Regions from separate parts of the Sphingobacterium hotanense genome, predicted to be linked through region 1. Evidence: riboswitches for the same ligand, from Rfam matches in the RefSeq annotation. Region 1 holds a riboswitch; each other region holds the start of a gene.
What was found. A riboswitch is a leader RNA that binds a small molecule or an ion and turns the genes downstream of it on or off. The one in region 1 is predicted to bind S-adenosylmethionine.

Region 1 (3,147 bases):
GATGGAGTCGTTACGTCTCTAAGTTTTTGGCCGCTCACATTTTGTAATGCACCAGTTAAGCTTTCTTTCTTTTGTTGAATACCATAACCCACTACAACGACTTCATCTAAAGAATTTACAGATTCTTCCAAGTCGATATTCATGTTATTCGATTCGATTTTACGTTCTACTTTTTCATAGCCTACAGCGGAGATAATTAAGGTTTGGCCCACTTTAGCATTGATGGAGAAGGCTCCATTTTCATCTGTTGAAGAGATGATTTTTGGATCTTCTTTCACGCTGATGGTAACAGCGGCTAATGGTCCTGTAGCACCTTTAATAGTACCACTAACTACTTCTTGAAAAGCAAGGGCATGAATAGAACTGGATTCTTTTAGGTTAGATGCTAACACAGCATCTGGGGTAAGTAGGGCTAATGTCAGTACCGATGTAATTGGGTAAAACGTACTGGCAAGAAATGCCCTGGATAATCTTTTTTTGCACATAAGCGTCTTGTTTAATAAAAGTAGATCTTGGCTACACAATTTAGTATTGTTGCGGCAATATTAACTTTTTGTAAATAGAATGCTATATCATTTTTGAACTCAATCGTTTGCGTATTTTCATGCAAACGATTGCATATGCAACATCGTGTAAATGGCTTTTTCATGTAAATAGTAACATTTTTGATATCATTAAGTTGCTTCAACAACTATGTATCAATTAATTATATCCCTGTCATTTTGCCTGATTTTCATTGTTTTTTGATTTTCCTAATTGTTAAATTGGACGGTATTGCAGCGGCGTGCCTTAGGCGTTTTATTGTCCGATTATTTCTGTACTTTTGTATTTAAATTCATGCTATGACAATCGATCAAACATTCTATATAGGTTACATCAGTAAAACCCGCGGCTTGAAAGGGGAGGTGCAATTATTCTTTGAATTTGAGGACTATATGGATTTGGATTTTGATGTATTGTTTCTCGAGGTGAATAAGAAGTTAGTACCCTACTTCGTTGATACGTTGAAGATGCACAACAATAGTACGGCTTACGCTACTTTTGAGGACATCGATCATATTGATAAGGCCCAGCCTTTGATCAAGAAGAAAATGTATTTGCCGCTAGATCAGAAGCCTGAGCGCGATCCCGATGATTTCCGTTACACGGATTTAGTAGGTTACATGGCAATTGAAGAGGAAGAAGGTGAGCTTGGGGAGATTACACAGGTACAAGAGATGCCGCAGCAGTTCATCGCTACGGTCGATATGGATGGCACGGAAGTGATGTTCCCATTGAACGAAAACTTCATTGTAGGCATAGATCCTGAGGAACAGGTTGTTGTACTTCGTCTTCCTGAGGGATTGATCGATATGTATTTCGAGCAGTAGAACGGCGTTTTCGATATTTTTCCATTTTATTTTCTGGTTTTCATTTTGAGTTCTTGCTTCTATTAGCGATATTAGCCCTCGCTTATAGAGAAAGGCAGAGGGACTAGACCCGCTGAAGCCTTAGCAACCTGTCCCTTGACAAGGTGCTAAATTCTACCCCGATAGGGAAAGATAAGCTGAAACTCAGGTATCGCTGTGTTTTCTCTAAGCCTAAAGGAATTTTATGAAAATCGTAGACCACATTAAGAACGCACAGGGTAAGACCCTATATTCATTTGAGTTATTGCCACCGGCAAAAGGACAGGGAATTCAGAGTATTTTCAAGACCATGGATGAGCTTATGGAGTTCAATCCGCCTTTCATCGATGTTACTTACCATCGCGAGGATTACCTGTATAAACAGCATTCCAGTGGTCTATTAGAGCGTGTTGCCTATCGTAAGCGTCCGGGCACTGTTGCTATCTGTGCTGCGATTATGAGTAAGTATAAGGTGGATGCGGTTCCGCATTTGATCTGTGGCGGTTTTACGAAAGAGGAGACCGAGAATGCCTTGATCGATTTAAACTTTTTGGGTATCGATAATGTGTTGGTACTACGCGGAGACGCGAGAAAAGGTGATTCGGACTTTATACCGACGGTTGGTGGTCATGCCTATGCGACGGATCTTCTGGAGCAGGTCGTTGATATGAACAATGGTCGTTATCTGCATGAGGATATCGAGAGCTCGGCAAAGACCGACTTCTGTATCGGAGTGGCGGGCTATCCGGAGAAGCACTTCGAGGCACCAAACTTTAATACAGACTTTAAATGGTTGAAGAAGAAGGTGGAAATGGGTGCGGAGTTTATTGTTACGCAAATGTTCTTCAACGTGGAGAAGTACAAGGAATTTGTGACGAAATGTCGTGAGCATGGTATCCATGTTCCGATTATTCCGGGTTTGAAACCCCTGACAACGAAGAATCAGTTGATTACGCTTCCTCGAATCTTTCACTTGGATATCCCTGAGGAATTGAGCGATGCTGTGGATGCATGTAAGACTAATGCGGATGTGCGCCAGGTAGGCGAGGAGTGGTTAGTGCAACAGTGTAAAGAACTGATTGAGTTTGGCGCGCCGGTACTACATTTCTATACAATGAGTAATCCGGGACCGACGAAGAAGATTGTAGAAAAATTAGTTTAGATATTAGAGTTAGATAATAGATTTTAGACATTAGATATTAGAGCGTGGAGCCGATGATTTAGATTTCGGTTTTGTGCTATAAGATACAGGAGCCAAGACGAGAGTCTTGGTTTTTTGATTTTGGTGTTTTTGGGGAACTCTGATTGATTGTTTTTAATATTTTATTGGGCGAGTGGTTTGGGGGGCTTAATTTCTGTTAAAATTTGTTAAGCGAAGCGCAGTTTCTGGTTTTCAGTTTATCTTTATTCGGAATTACTAACCTATACTCTTATGAGCTATCAAAAACTGAATAACCTTCTCGGCTGGAGCTGTGGAATCTTGGCAACAATAGTTTATGTAATGAGCGTTGAAAAGTCAAGTAGCTGGTGGGATACGGGCGAATTTATTGCTTCGGCACATAAGTTAGAGGTTGTTCATCAACCTGGGGCACCCTTGTTTCTGATGATACAGAATGTGTTTTCAAATTTTGCAATGGGCGATGTCAGTAAGGCGGCATATTGGATGAATATCGGTTCAGCAATTTGCAGCGGTTTGACGATTGTATTTCTATTTTGGACAATCAGTGCTATTGCGAAGAAACTGGTTCTGAGCGATGGG
Region 2 (3,147 bases), 1.2 Mb from region 1:
TACCTTTGCCCTTCTAGTCCCACTGCAGGTTATGATGGGCATAGAGTCCAGTAGGGAAAATTCTCTGGAGCACTCTTCTGGAGCAAAGTCCTCTACAACTGACTGACAGAGAGATCTCAAAACATCAAAAAGGCGGTTGATACGGGTGTTGAATGCTACGTACGAAGTTAGCTTGGGAAACCAATCCATCAGATAATCCGAGGCGAATTTATGAATCTGCTTGATCCTTAGCCGCTGTTCCTCGTGCACACTGAATAAATAGATGGTCAAAACCTCCTGATCAGTAAAGTCAGGTTTGTTATTGTTTGAAAATCGCTGACAGTAATATTGCAGTTCACTGTCATATTTATCACACACATACTGGTATAATTTTATTAATTTTAGAGCCTTGGCCTGATTGATCATGTTGTTTAATAATGCGTAAGGAACATTATAAGTATACTGATAATCAGGCTTTTATGCAAGTTTTCACCCCTCTTTTTAAGAAGCTTTTTCCAATATATTTCAACCCTTAATTCGCATTAGTATTTAGTAGTTAGTATTTAGACCTATGGCGGAATTAGATGTAAGACATTAGATGTGAGATAGTAGCGTATTGGCTTCCGACGTAGAAAAGAAGAGAAAGTTTGTCTTGAACCAGGAAAGGAAGGATAAAAAGATATACAGGATCCTGTATATCTTTTTATCCTTCCTTTCCTGGTTCAGACTAAACACTAGATATCAGACAATAGAGCTTAGATTCGATCCTGTTAATTCTTAAATCCTTCCCTTCCTAGTTCATAGACTAGTCTAATGCCTAATTTCCTACATCTAATTCCGCCCCAGGTCTAAATACTAACTACTAAATACTAACTACTATCCTAAATAGCAATAACTCTATTGGCTTCCAAACGCACTGCTACTCGCTGAATCAATGTTATTCCATCTTCTTTCGAGATAATCTCGGAAAGATCGATTCCTCTTTTCGATAATGCCGATAATAGGGCAGAGCGGAAAACAGATTTACTTTTGCCCCAATTTGATTTGACGATATCGTTGTTGAGAATGACAAGTTCTTGAGTAGAGTAGTTGTTAAATTGTTCTACAAGGTGCTGTTGTAAAGGTTTTGTGTTTGACATACAATTAAGAATTAAAAGGGTTTAACCATAATTGCATTCAGAAAGGGTTAAATAAAGCAACTGCGTTTATTTTGGTATGATACCCGTATTGTTTTACCACCGCGGTGTCTTCACTCGGTTGGTATTGCTATCGCAATTCTGAATACTCTACAAATTTAGTAGATATTATTTTAGAAATCCAAATTTTTGTGAAAAATTATTTTTAGAGTCCTCTAAAGCAGTTCTTAAGTGGTTAAATAGGAGGAGTAAGGACAAGTAGCAATATGCTACTAATCAAAAGCTTTTTATAACCATATCATAACCCTTTCCGAGCGGTCTTGATTGGGTTAATAAAGGGTTTTGAAAGGGCTTTGAATTGGGTCTGAGCCAAAGGAGGGGTGAGCTGGTGTTGTTGTCTTTGTTGACAATGTTGTCTTGAACCAGGAAAAAAATGATAAAAGGATGGACAGGATAGGGGCTGATGTCGTGTTTGTTGGAAATGTTGTCTTGAACCAGGAAAAAAAGGATGTAAGGATGGCCAGGATCCTGCGAATCTTTGTATCCTTCCTTGCCTGGTTCAGAACTAACTCACCTTCCTTCTTCTAATCCAAGACAAACTTTCCTTCCCTTCAAATCAATTGAAGAAAATATCTCCTATCTCTTCAAAAACAAAAGATCAAAAAGAAAGGCGCCTTATCGGCGCCTTGCTCTAATATCTAATGTCTAAAATCTAATATCTATCTTACAATTCCTTCCTCAACCTTGCTACCGGGATATTCATTGCTTCGCGGTATTTCGCGACTGTTCTACGAGCGATGGAATATCCTTTTTCTTTCAAGATTTCGGTAAGTTTCTCGTCGGCAAGCGGTTTTCTTTTGTCTTCGTTGGCAATGCACTCTTCAAGGATTTTCTTCACTTCCTTGTTCGATACTTCCTCGCCAGACTCTGTTTGGATAGCCTCGGAGAAGAAAGATTTAAGAAGGAAGGTTCCGAATTCTGTTTGTACGTATTTGGAGTTTGCAACGCGGGATACAGTTGAAATATCCATTTCAATGCGGTCTGCTATGTCTTTCAGAATCATAGGCTTAAGCATACGGTCGTCTCCAGTTAAGAAATACTCATATTGATATTCCATGATGGCGTTCATGGTTTTTAGGAGTGTCTGCTGCCGTTGTTTGATAGCGTCGATAAACCATTTTGCGGAGTCGAGTTTTTGTTTTACAAACTGTACCGCTTCGCGCATCTTCTTATCGTTCTTTTCCGCTTTCTCATAATGTTCAAACATTTCCTGATAAGAGCGGGATACACGCAGCTCGGGTGCATTTCTGCCATTAAGTGTCAGGTGCAGCACACCATCATTATTGCTGATATGGAAGTCGGGGATAATGTGAAGCTGTTTTCCTGCTGCAGCTCCTGAATCACCTGGTTTTGGGTTTAGTTTAAGGATTTCATTGACGATATCTCGAAGCTCTTCGGAGTTGACACCCAATTGTTTTTCGATTTTATCGTAATGCTTCTTTGTAAACTCTTCGAGGTAGTTTTCAACCACCTGCATAGCCTTTTGGATAATCGGGTTCTCTTGATCCTTTTTGCGCAATTGTATCGCTAGACACTCTTGTAAGCTTCGTGCTCCAATACCCGCAGGGTCAAATTCCTGAATAATGCGCAACATTTCTTCCACATCCTTCTCTTCAACGATAACGTTCTGCGAGAATGCTAAATCGTCAATTAATGAGGGGATGGGGCGACGCAAATATCCGTCGTCATCCAAACTGCCGATAATCTGTTGGCCGATTAAATAATCTTTATTGGAAAGAGCTAACAAATCAAGCTGATTTTGTAAGTTCTCGAAGAATGAATCTTGGATAGCGATGGGCATTTCCTTCTTGTTGTCATCATCATCCGAATCATAACCACCACCATAATCCTTATAATCATCTTCTTGGATATATTCATCTACAGAAAATTCATCTTCGTAGTTGCTTTCTTCTGCGTTAAAATCATCGTCAGGATCCTTGTCAGGATATTCCTCGACAGGCTCATTCATATT
Region 3 (3,147 bases), 2.1 Mb from region 1:
TGGATCAAAACCACCAACATCTAATGTAGGGTCGGTTTCTGCAAAACCCAAATCTTGTGCTTTCTTCAAAGCAACATCATAGCTTTGATCTTCATTGAAAATCTTAGAAAGAATGTAATTCGAGGATCCATTGAAAATTCCGCTCACCGAGTGCAACAACTCGTTATCATAATACTCTTCAAGATTACGGATGATCGGAATACTTCCGCAAACCGCACCTTCATATAATAGCGAAGTGCCATGCTGATGTTGAATTTCAACGAGCTCTTCTAAATGTGTAGCAATCATTTTCTTATTTGCTGACACGACGTTCTTGCCAGATGATAAGGCGCGCTTTGTGATCTCGAATGCAGCATCGGCATCGTCAATTAACTCAACAACGGTATTGATTTCCGGATCTTCTAATATAGCGTTTGCATCGGTAGTGAATAGTTCAGCAGGAAGGCTTCTTTTCTTATCGGGATTTTTGATAACAAATTTCTTAATCTCTAGATTTAAATCCTTCGTCTTGATAATATCGTACAATCCTTGGCCGACAACGCCGAACCCAAACATCCCGATAACAAGTTTTTTACTCATGGTATTCTTTTAGTGTTCTTTTTCGTTTTTGTAATCTTATTTGCAATCAATTGGTGCTTATACCTACTTGATTTTCTCAAAAGCTTGTTCTAGATCTGCTTTGATATCGTCGATATGCTCAATACCTACCGATAATCTTAGTTGTCCTGGAAGTACGCCAGCCTTAGCTTGGTCTTCAGCACTTAATTGCTGATGCGTTGTTGCAGCAGGGTGGATAATTAACGTCTTCGCATCCCCAACATTCGCTAGGTGGCTGATCAATTGCAAAGCATCGATGAAGTCATTTGCTTTCTCAACACCGCCTTTAACAGTGAATGATAAAACAGCACCGTAGCCATTCTTTAAATACTTCTGCGCATTTTGATGATATGGGTGATTTTTCAATCCGGGGTAGCTAACTTTTTCCACTTGTGGATGCGCATCCAACCATTGTGCAATCTCTAAGGTGTTATCAACATGACGCTGAACGCGTAATGACAAGGTTTCTAAGCCTTGTACCAATAAGAAAGAGTTGAATGGAGATAGGGCAGGGCCGAAGTCTCTCAAGCCTTCTACGCGCGCTCTAATTGCAAACTGTATGTTTCCAAAAGGACCATTCTCACCAAATACATCAGCGAAAACTAATCCATGATATCCTTCTGAAGGTTCTGAGAATTGTTTGAATTTGCCATTTCCCCAGTTATAGTTACCACCATCGATGATGACACCACCGATACTAGTACCATGTCCACCAATCCATTTTGTTGCAGATTCAACAACAACGTTCGCTCCATGCTCCAATGGTTTAAACAAATAACCTCCAGCACCGAATGTATTGTCCACGATTAATGGAAGGTCGTACTTCTTCGCAACAGCAGCAATGCGCTCAAAATCCGGGATGTTGTAGCTCGGATTTCCGATAGTCTCTACGTAGATAGCTTTTGTTTTATCATCAATCAAAGCTTCAATTTTATCAGCATCAGTATCTTCTGCAAAGCGGGCTTCGATGCCTAAACGTTTAAATGAAACTTTAAATTGATTGTATGTACCACCGTATAGGTTTGCACCCGATACAAAGTTGTCACCTGCCTCTAAGATATTCGTTAAAGCGATGAATTGTGCGGCTTGTCCCGAAGCAACAGCAACTGCTGCAACACCTCCCTCCAATGCAGCGATGCGCTTTTCAAACACATCCGTTGTCGGGTTCATAATACGGGTATAAATATTTCCGAATTGTTTTAATGCGAATAGATTAGCACCGTGCTCTGCATTTTCAAATACGTAAGACGATGTTTGGTAGATAGGCAATGCTCTAGAACCAGTAGTAGGGTCTACTTCTTGTCCTGCATGTACCTGTAATGTTTCAAATTTTAAGTTCTTAATATCAGCCATTGTTGTAATTTTTTAAAATGATAAATAATGAATTCTGTTCTTTAATCGCTAAGCTTTGGTCGTCATGTAGAGGTATGAGGATTCCTTATCCAAGGAATCTGGGAATACCGACGACTATCGCATTCGTGAACAGGTGTTCACGACGAAAAAGATAGTATAAGAAGAGTTGCTAGCAGGTTTGCCGCTAGAAAATCCAATAAAAGAATTTGTAAATGTTGAAGTCATAGTCTTTTGTCATTTATATGCTCCTCAGCTTAATTGCTTTGGACAGGAATTGGCACCTTTTCAATCGTTATTGAAGGTTGCCAGTGGGTCTTTGAGCCAGTCTCTCGCCACTTCTTTATAAATCAAGACCAATCGTTTTGAAGGGTTTTGATTAGGTGCCAATTGCTCGGCACTGCGCAAATATACATTGCTAAAATCAATTATGCAATGTTTTTTTAATAAACAAGCTTCTGAATTCGATAAGTATTGAAAATATCGAACTCAGAAGCTTGCAAAAATATCAATCTGATAATAGCCTCAGCTTAATAAGAACCAGGTTTTAAATCGCGCATTTGGATAATCTGGTCGACGATGTAGACCGTGTTTCCACGCCATGGCAATACACCACGGTATTCCTTGTAGTGAAGATCGAATACTTTTCCGCTGTTCACTTCCAGAATACGATAGATAGAATCGTTCTCCACAGAAAACTCAAACTGATTGCTCGTTAATCCTGTACCGGTTTTAGTTGCGCCAAAGCCTTCTTGAATCAGTTTTCCTTCATAGGTCTTAAATATATTACCTTTCTTAACAGCATAGTTCAAGACGCCGGATTTTACGCCCTCGCCAAAAACATTGTAATAATTCCAATAGACCCAACCTGCAACGATTAGGACAACAATTAATAGCGTCCAGCTGATAAACTTGCCGATCATTGATCCACCTTTCTTAGGCTGTTGGTTTGTTGTGGTTTCCATGTTCTTATATTTATTTGTCTGCAATCCGCAAAAAAGATACCTAAAATAAAAACTTTACGCGAAAAGAAATCCATTAGTAGCTGTATCTCCGCAAATTATTTAGAAACAAATACTAAGAAAGTTTTTTGATTTCCTGAGCTATGCCTTCCTGCGTCTGCTTACCAACCGGAACGAGTGGCAAACGAACCGTGTCTTCACCAAATCCTTTTTGCTTCAGGATGTATTTAACCCCTGC
Region 4 (3,147 bases), 120 kb from region 1:
TGACGAAGAAACGCGGAATGAACGTACAGCCCAATCTAAATATGCTTGTTGATCTGCTTTACGCAATGGTAGACCTTCGCGAATAGCTGGCTCATCAATTTGAATAATTTTGATACCTGCTTTTTCTAATGCCTGAACTTCGTCAAGAATAGCTAAAGCGATTTGATATGTCGTTGTTGAACGAGGTTGATCATTACGCACGAAAGACCATTGTAAGATCGTAACAGGACCTGTCAACATCCCTTTCACTGGACGGTTAGTCAACGATTGTGCATAAGCTGACCAACGTACAGTCATGTCTTCAGGACGGTATACATCACCATAAATTACCGGAGGTTTAACGCAACGAGAACCGTAGGATTGAACCCATCCGTTTTGAGTAAATGCATATCCTGCTAATTGCTCACCGAAGTACTCAACCATGTCGTTACGCTCGAATTCACCGTGTACTAATACATCGATATCTAATTCTTCCTGTAAACGGATTGTTCTTTCAGTTTCTTCAGCGATTTCTTTGTCGTATTGCTCTTGTGAGATTGCTCCTTTTTTCAAATCAGCTCTCCATTTACGAACATCTTTCGTTTGTGGGAATGAACCGATTGTTGTAGTTGCGAATCCTGGCAAGTTAAATTTAGCTTGTTGAGCAGCTTTACGTGCGTCAAAAGGAGAAGTACGTTTTGCATCATCATCAGTAATGTTGCTAACGCGTTCTTTAACCTCTGGCTTGTGGATCAATGGAGAAGTACGACGGCTTTCTGCAGCAGCTTTGTTAGCTTCGAAACGTTCTTGAGTCGCAGCATCAACTTCACCTTCTGCTAATACCGCTAAGTCCTTAACTTCCGCTAATTTTTGTTTAGCAAATGCTAACCAGTTTTTAACTTCTTTAGGAAGCGACTCTTCGTTATTTTCGTTATCTAAATCAAATGGAACGTGCAATAATGACGATGAAGGAGCAACCCATACGCGGTCTTTACCTAAAGCATCAACTGCTTGTTTGATTTTTACTAAAGAGTTTTCGTAATCATTTTTCCAGATATTTCTTCCTTCGACAATACCTAAAGATAAAGTCAATGAAGCTGGAACTTTTGATAATATAGTGTCAAGCTGTTTTTCACCACGAACTAAGTCTAGGTGTAACGCGTATACCGGAAGACTAACTGCTGTGTCTTCGTTGTCGCGTAGAGCTTCGAAATATGTAGCAACGATTAATTTAACGCCTTTCGCAGCAGCAGCAAGTTTTTCAAAAACTTTACCGTACAATGCGCGAGTAGCATCATCAATATCAAGCGCTAAGAAAGGTTCGTCGATTTGAACGTATTGAGCACCAGCTTCCGCTAACTTTGATAAGATTTCTTCGTATACAGGAAGTAAGTTATCGATAAGGTCGATACGGTTAAATCCTGATTCTTTTTCCTTACCTAATAATAAGTAAGAGATTGGGCCAATGATAACTGGTTTAGTCTCAATACCCAATTGTTTAGCTTCGTTATATTCGCTTAAGAATTTTTCAGAAGTTAATTTGAATTCTTGGTTTTTTACAAACTCAGGAACGATATAGTGGTAGTTCGTGTCGAACCATTTTGTCATTTCCATAGCAGTAACATCTACGCCACCCTCTTGGAAACCACGAGCCATCGCAAAATATAAGTCTAAGTTATATTGGCGATCGATTTTATTTAATAATGAATTGTAACGAGCAGGGATTGCACCTACAGTTAAAGATAAGTCCAATACTTGATCGTAAAATGAGAAGTCATTCGATGGGATCAAATCGATACCCGCTTCTTGTTGAGTCTTCCAGTTGCCTTCACGGATTTTCAGTCCAGCTTGCAATAATTCTTCCGCGCTAATTTTCTTCGCCCAGTAAGCTTCGTTAGCTTTCTTTAGCTCGCGGAATGCACCCACACGTGGGTATCCTAAGTTGTTCGTTAATAACATACAGTATTGAATAAATTTTTAATCTACTATTTTACTTTGCTAGAGAAGGCCACTTAGGACTAGTGAACTTGGCTTATCATTCCTTTTTCAAAGGTAGAATTTAGCACCTTGTCAAGAGACAGGTTGCTAAGGCTTCATCGGGTCTATTCCCTCTGCCTTTCTCTATAAGCGACGGCTAAGATATGGAGAAGAATTGAATAAAACAAAAAAAGTAGTTAGTATTTAGTAGTTAGTAGTTAGACCTATGGCGGAAATTGATTTTAGATGTTAGATATTGGAATTTGCCTTGAAGAAAGGAAAGGAAGGATGCAAGGATGAGCAGGATATTTGGCATGCGGTAAAAGTGAGGGACAAATTGCCCACCATAGTTCTTTATACTAAGTACTAACTACTAAATACTATTTCTGAACCAGGAAAGGAAGGATTCAAGGATTGACAGGATCAGGTATAGTGGAGAATGATGGGATTCAGATCATAATCGTGCGTTTCAGAAGACGTTTCACTAAACGTCTCCTATAAAAAATATAATTCATCCACTATCAAACGTAATACACGATCCTGCTCACCCTTTTATCCTTCCTTTCCCTGTTCAAAACAAAATTCCCTTCCTTTCCTATTTCAAAGACAAAATCCCAATTCTAAAATCCTTCCTTTCTTCAAAACAAACCACAAAAAAACCTGCATTGCTGCAGGTTCTTAAATCTTACATCTAATATCTGATGTCTAATATCTAATATCTAATAACGATACGCTTCCGGCTTGTAAGGGCCTTCTACCGTAACACCGATATATTCTGCTTGTTCTTGTGTTAGTTCTTCTAACTCTACACCGATATGTGCTAAGTGTAAACGAGCAACTTTCTCATCTAAGTGTTTAGGAAGTGTGTACACTTGCTTTTCGTATTGATCTGTGTTTGTCCACAACTCTAATTGCGCTAAAGTTTGGTTAGTGAACGAGTTTGACATTACGAAAGAAGGGTGACCAGTTGCACATCCTAAGTTTACTAAACGGCCTTCGGCTAATAAGATAATATCCTTACCGTCGATTGTATATTTATCAACTTGCGGTTTGATTTCCACTTTAGTAGATCCGTAGTTGTCATTTAACCAGGCAACATCGATTTCATTATCGAAGTGTCCGATATTACAAACTACAGTTTTATCTTTCATTGCTTTGAAGTGTTCCGGACGAACGATATCCTTATTACCT

Region 2: it holds a riboswitch for S-adenosylmethionine, as region 1 does, so the genes downstream of both, DSM08_RS07670 (5-oxoprolinase) here and DSM08_RS02780 (methylenetetrahydrofolate reductase) in region 1, are expected to answer to the same signal.
Region 3: it holds a riboswitch for S-adenosylmethionine, as region 1 does, so the genes downstream of both, DSM08_RS13180 (O-acetylhomoserine aminocarboxypropyltransferase/cysteine synthase family protein) here and DSM08_RS02780 (methylenetetrahydrofolate reductase) in region 1, are expected to answer to the same signal.
Region 4: it holds a riboswitch for S-adenosylmethionine, as region 1 does, so the genes downstream of both, metE (5-methyltetrahydropteroyltriglutamate--homocysteine S-methyltransferase) here and DSM08_RS02780 (methylenetetrahydrofolate reductase) in region 1, are expected to answer to the same signal.

Annotation. Positions count from the first base shown of each region.
Region 1 is NZ_CP030848.1:686,369-689,515, forward strand. Features, by position in the region: gene DSM08_RS02770 (SusC/RagA family TonB-linked outer membrane protein) at 1-485, opposite strand, end outside; gene rimM (ribosome maturation factor RimM) at 843-1,370, shown strand; SAM riboswitch class I at 1,450-1,548, shown strand; gene DSM08_RS02780 (methylenetetrahydrofolate reductase) at 1,594-2,550, shown strand; gene DSM08_RS02785 (glycosyltransferase family 117 protein) at 2,821-3,147, shown strand, end outside.
Region 2 is NZ_CP030848.1:1,872,505-1,875,651, forward strand. Features, by position in the region: gene DSM08_RS07665 (transposase) at 1-405, opposite strand, end outside; gene DSM08_RS07670 (5-oxoprolinase) at 861-1,118, opposite strand; SAM-I-IV-variant riboswitch at 1,176-1,269, opposite strand; gene rpoN (RNA polymerase factor sigma-54) at 1,840-3,147, opposite strand, start outside.
Region 3 is NZ_CP030848.1:3,117,702-3,120,848, reverse strand. Features, by position in the region: gene DSM08_RS13185 (homoserine dehydrogenase) at 1-579, opposite strand, end outside; gene DSM08_RS13180 (O-acetylhomoserine aminocarboxypropyltransferase/cysteine synthase family protein) at 643-1,950, opposite strand; SAM riboswitch class I at 2,186-2,299, opposite strand; gene DSM08_RS13175 (hypothetical protein) at 2,478-2,912, opposite strand; gene dapA (4-hydroxy-tetrahydrodipicolinate synthase) at 3,025-3,147, opposite strand, start outside.
Region 4 is NZ_CP030848.1:805,692-808,838, reverse strand. Features, by position in the region: gene metE (5-methyltetrahydropteroyltriglutamate--homocysteine S-methyltransferase) at 1-1,938, opposite strand, end outside; SAM riboswitch class I at 2,009-2,109, opposite strand; gene ahcY (adenosylhomocysteinase) at 2,676-3,147, opposite strand, start outside.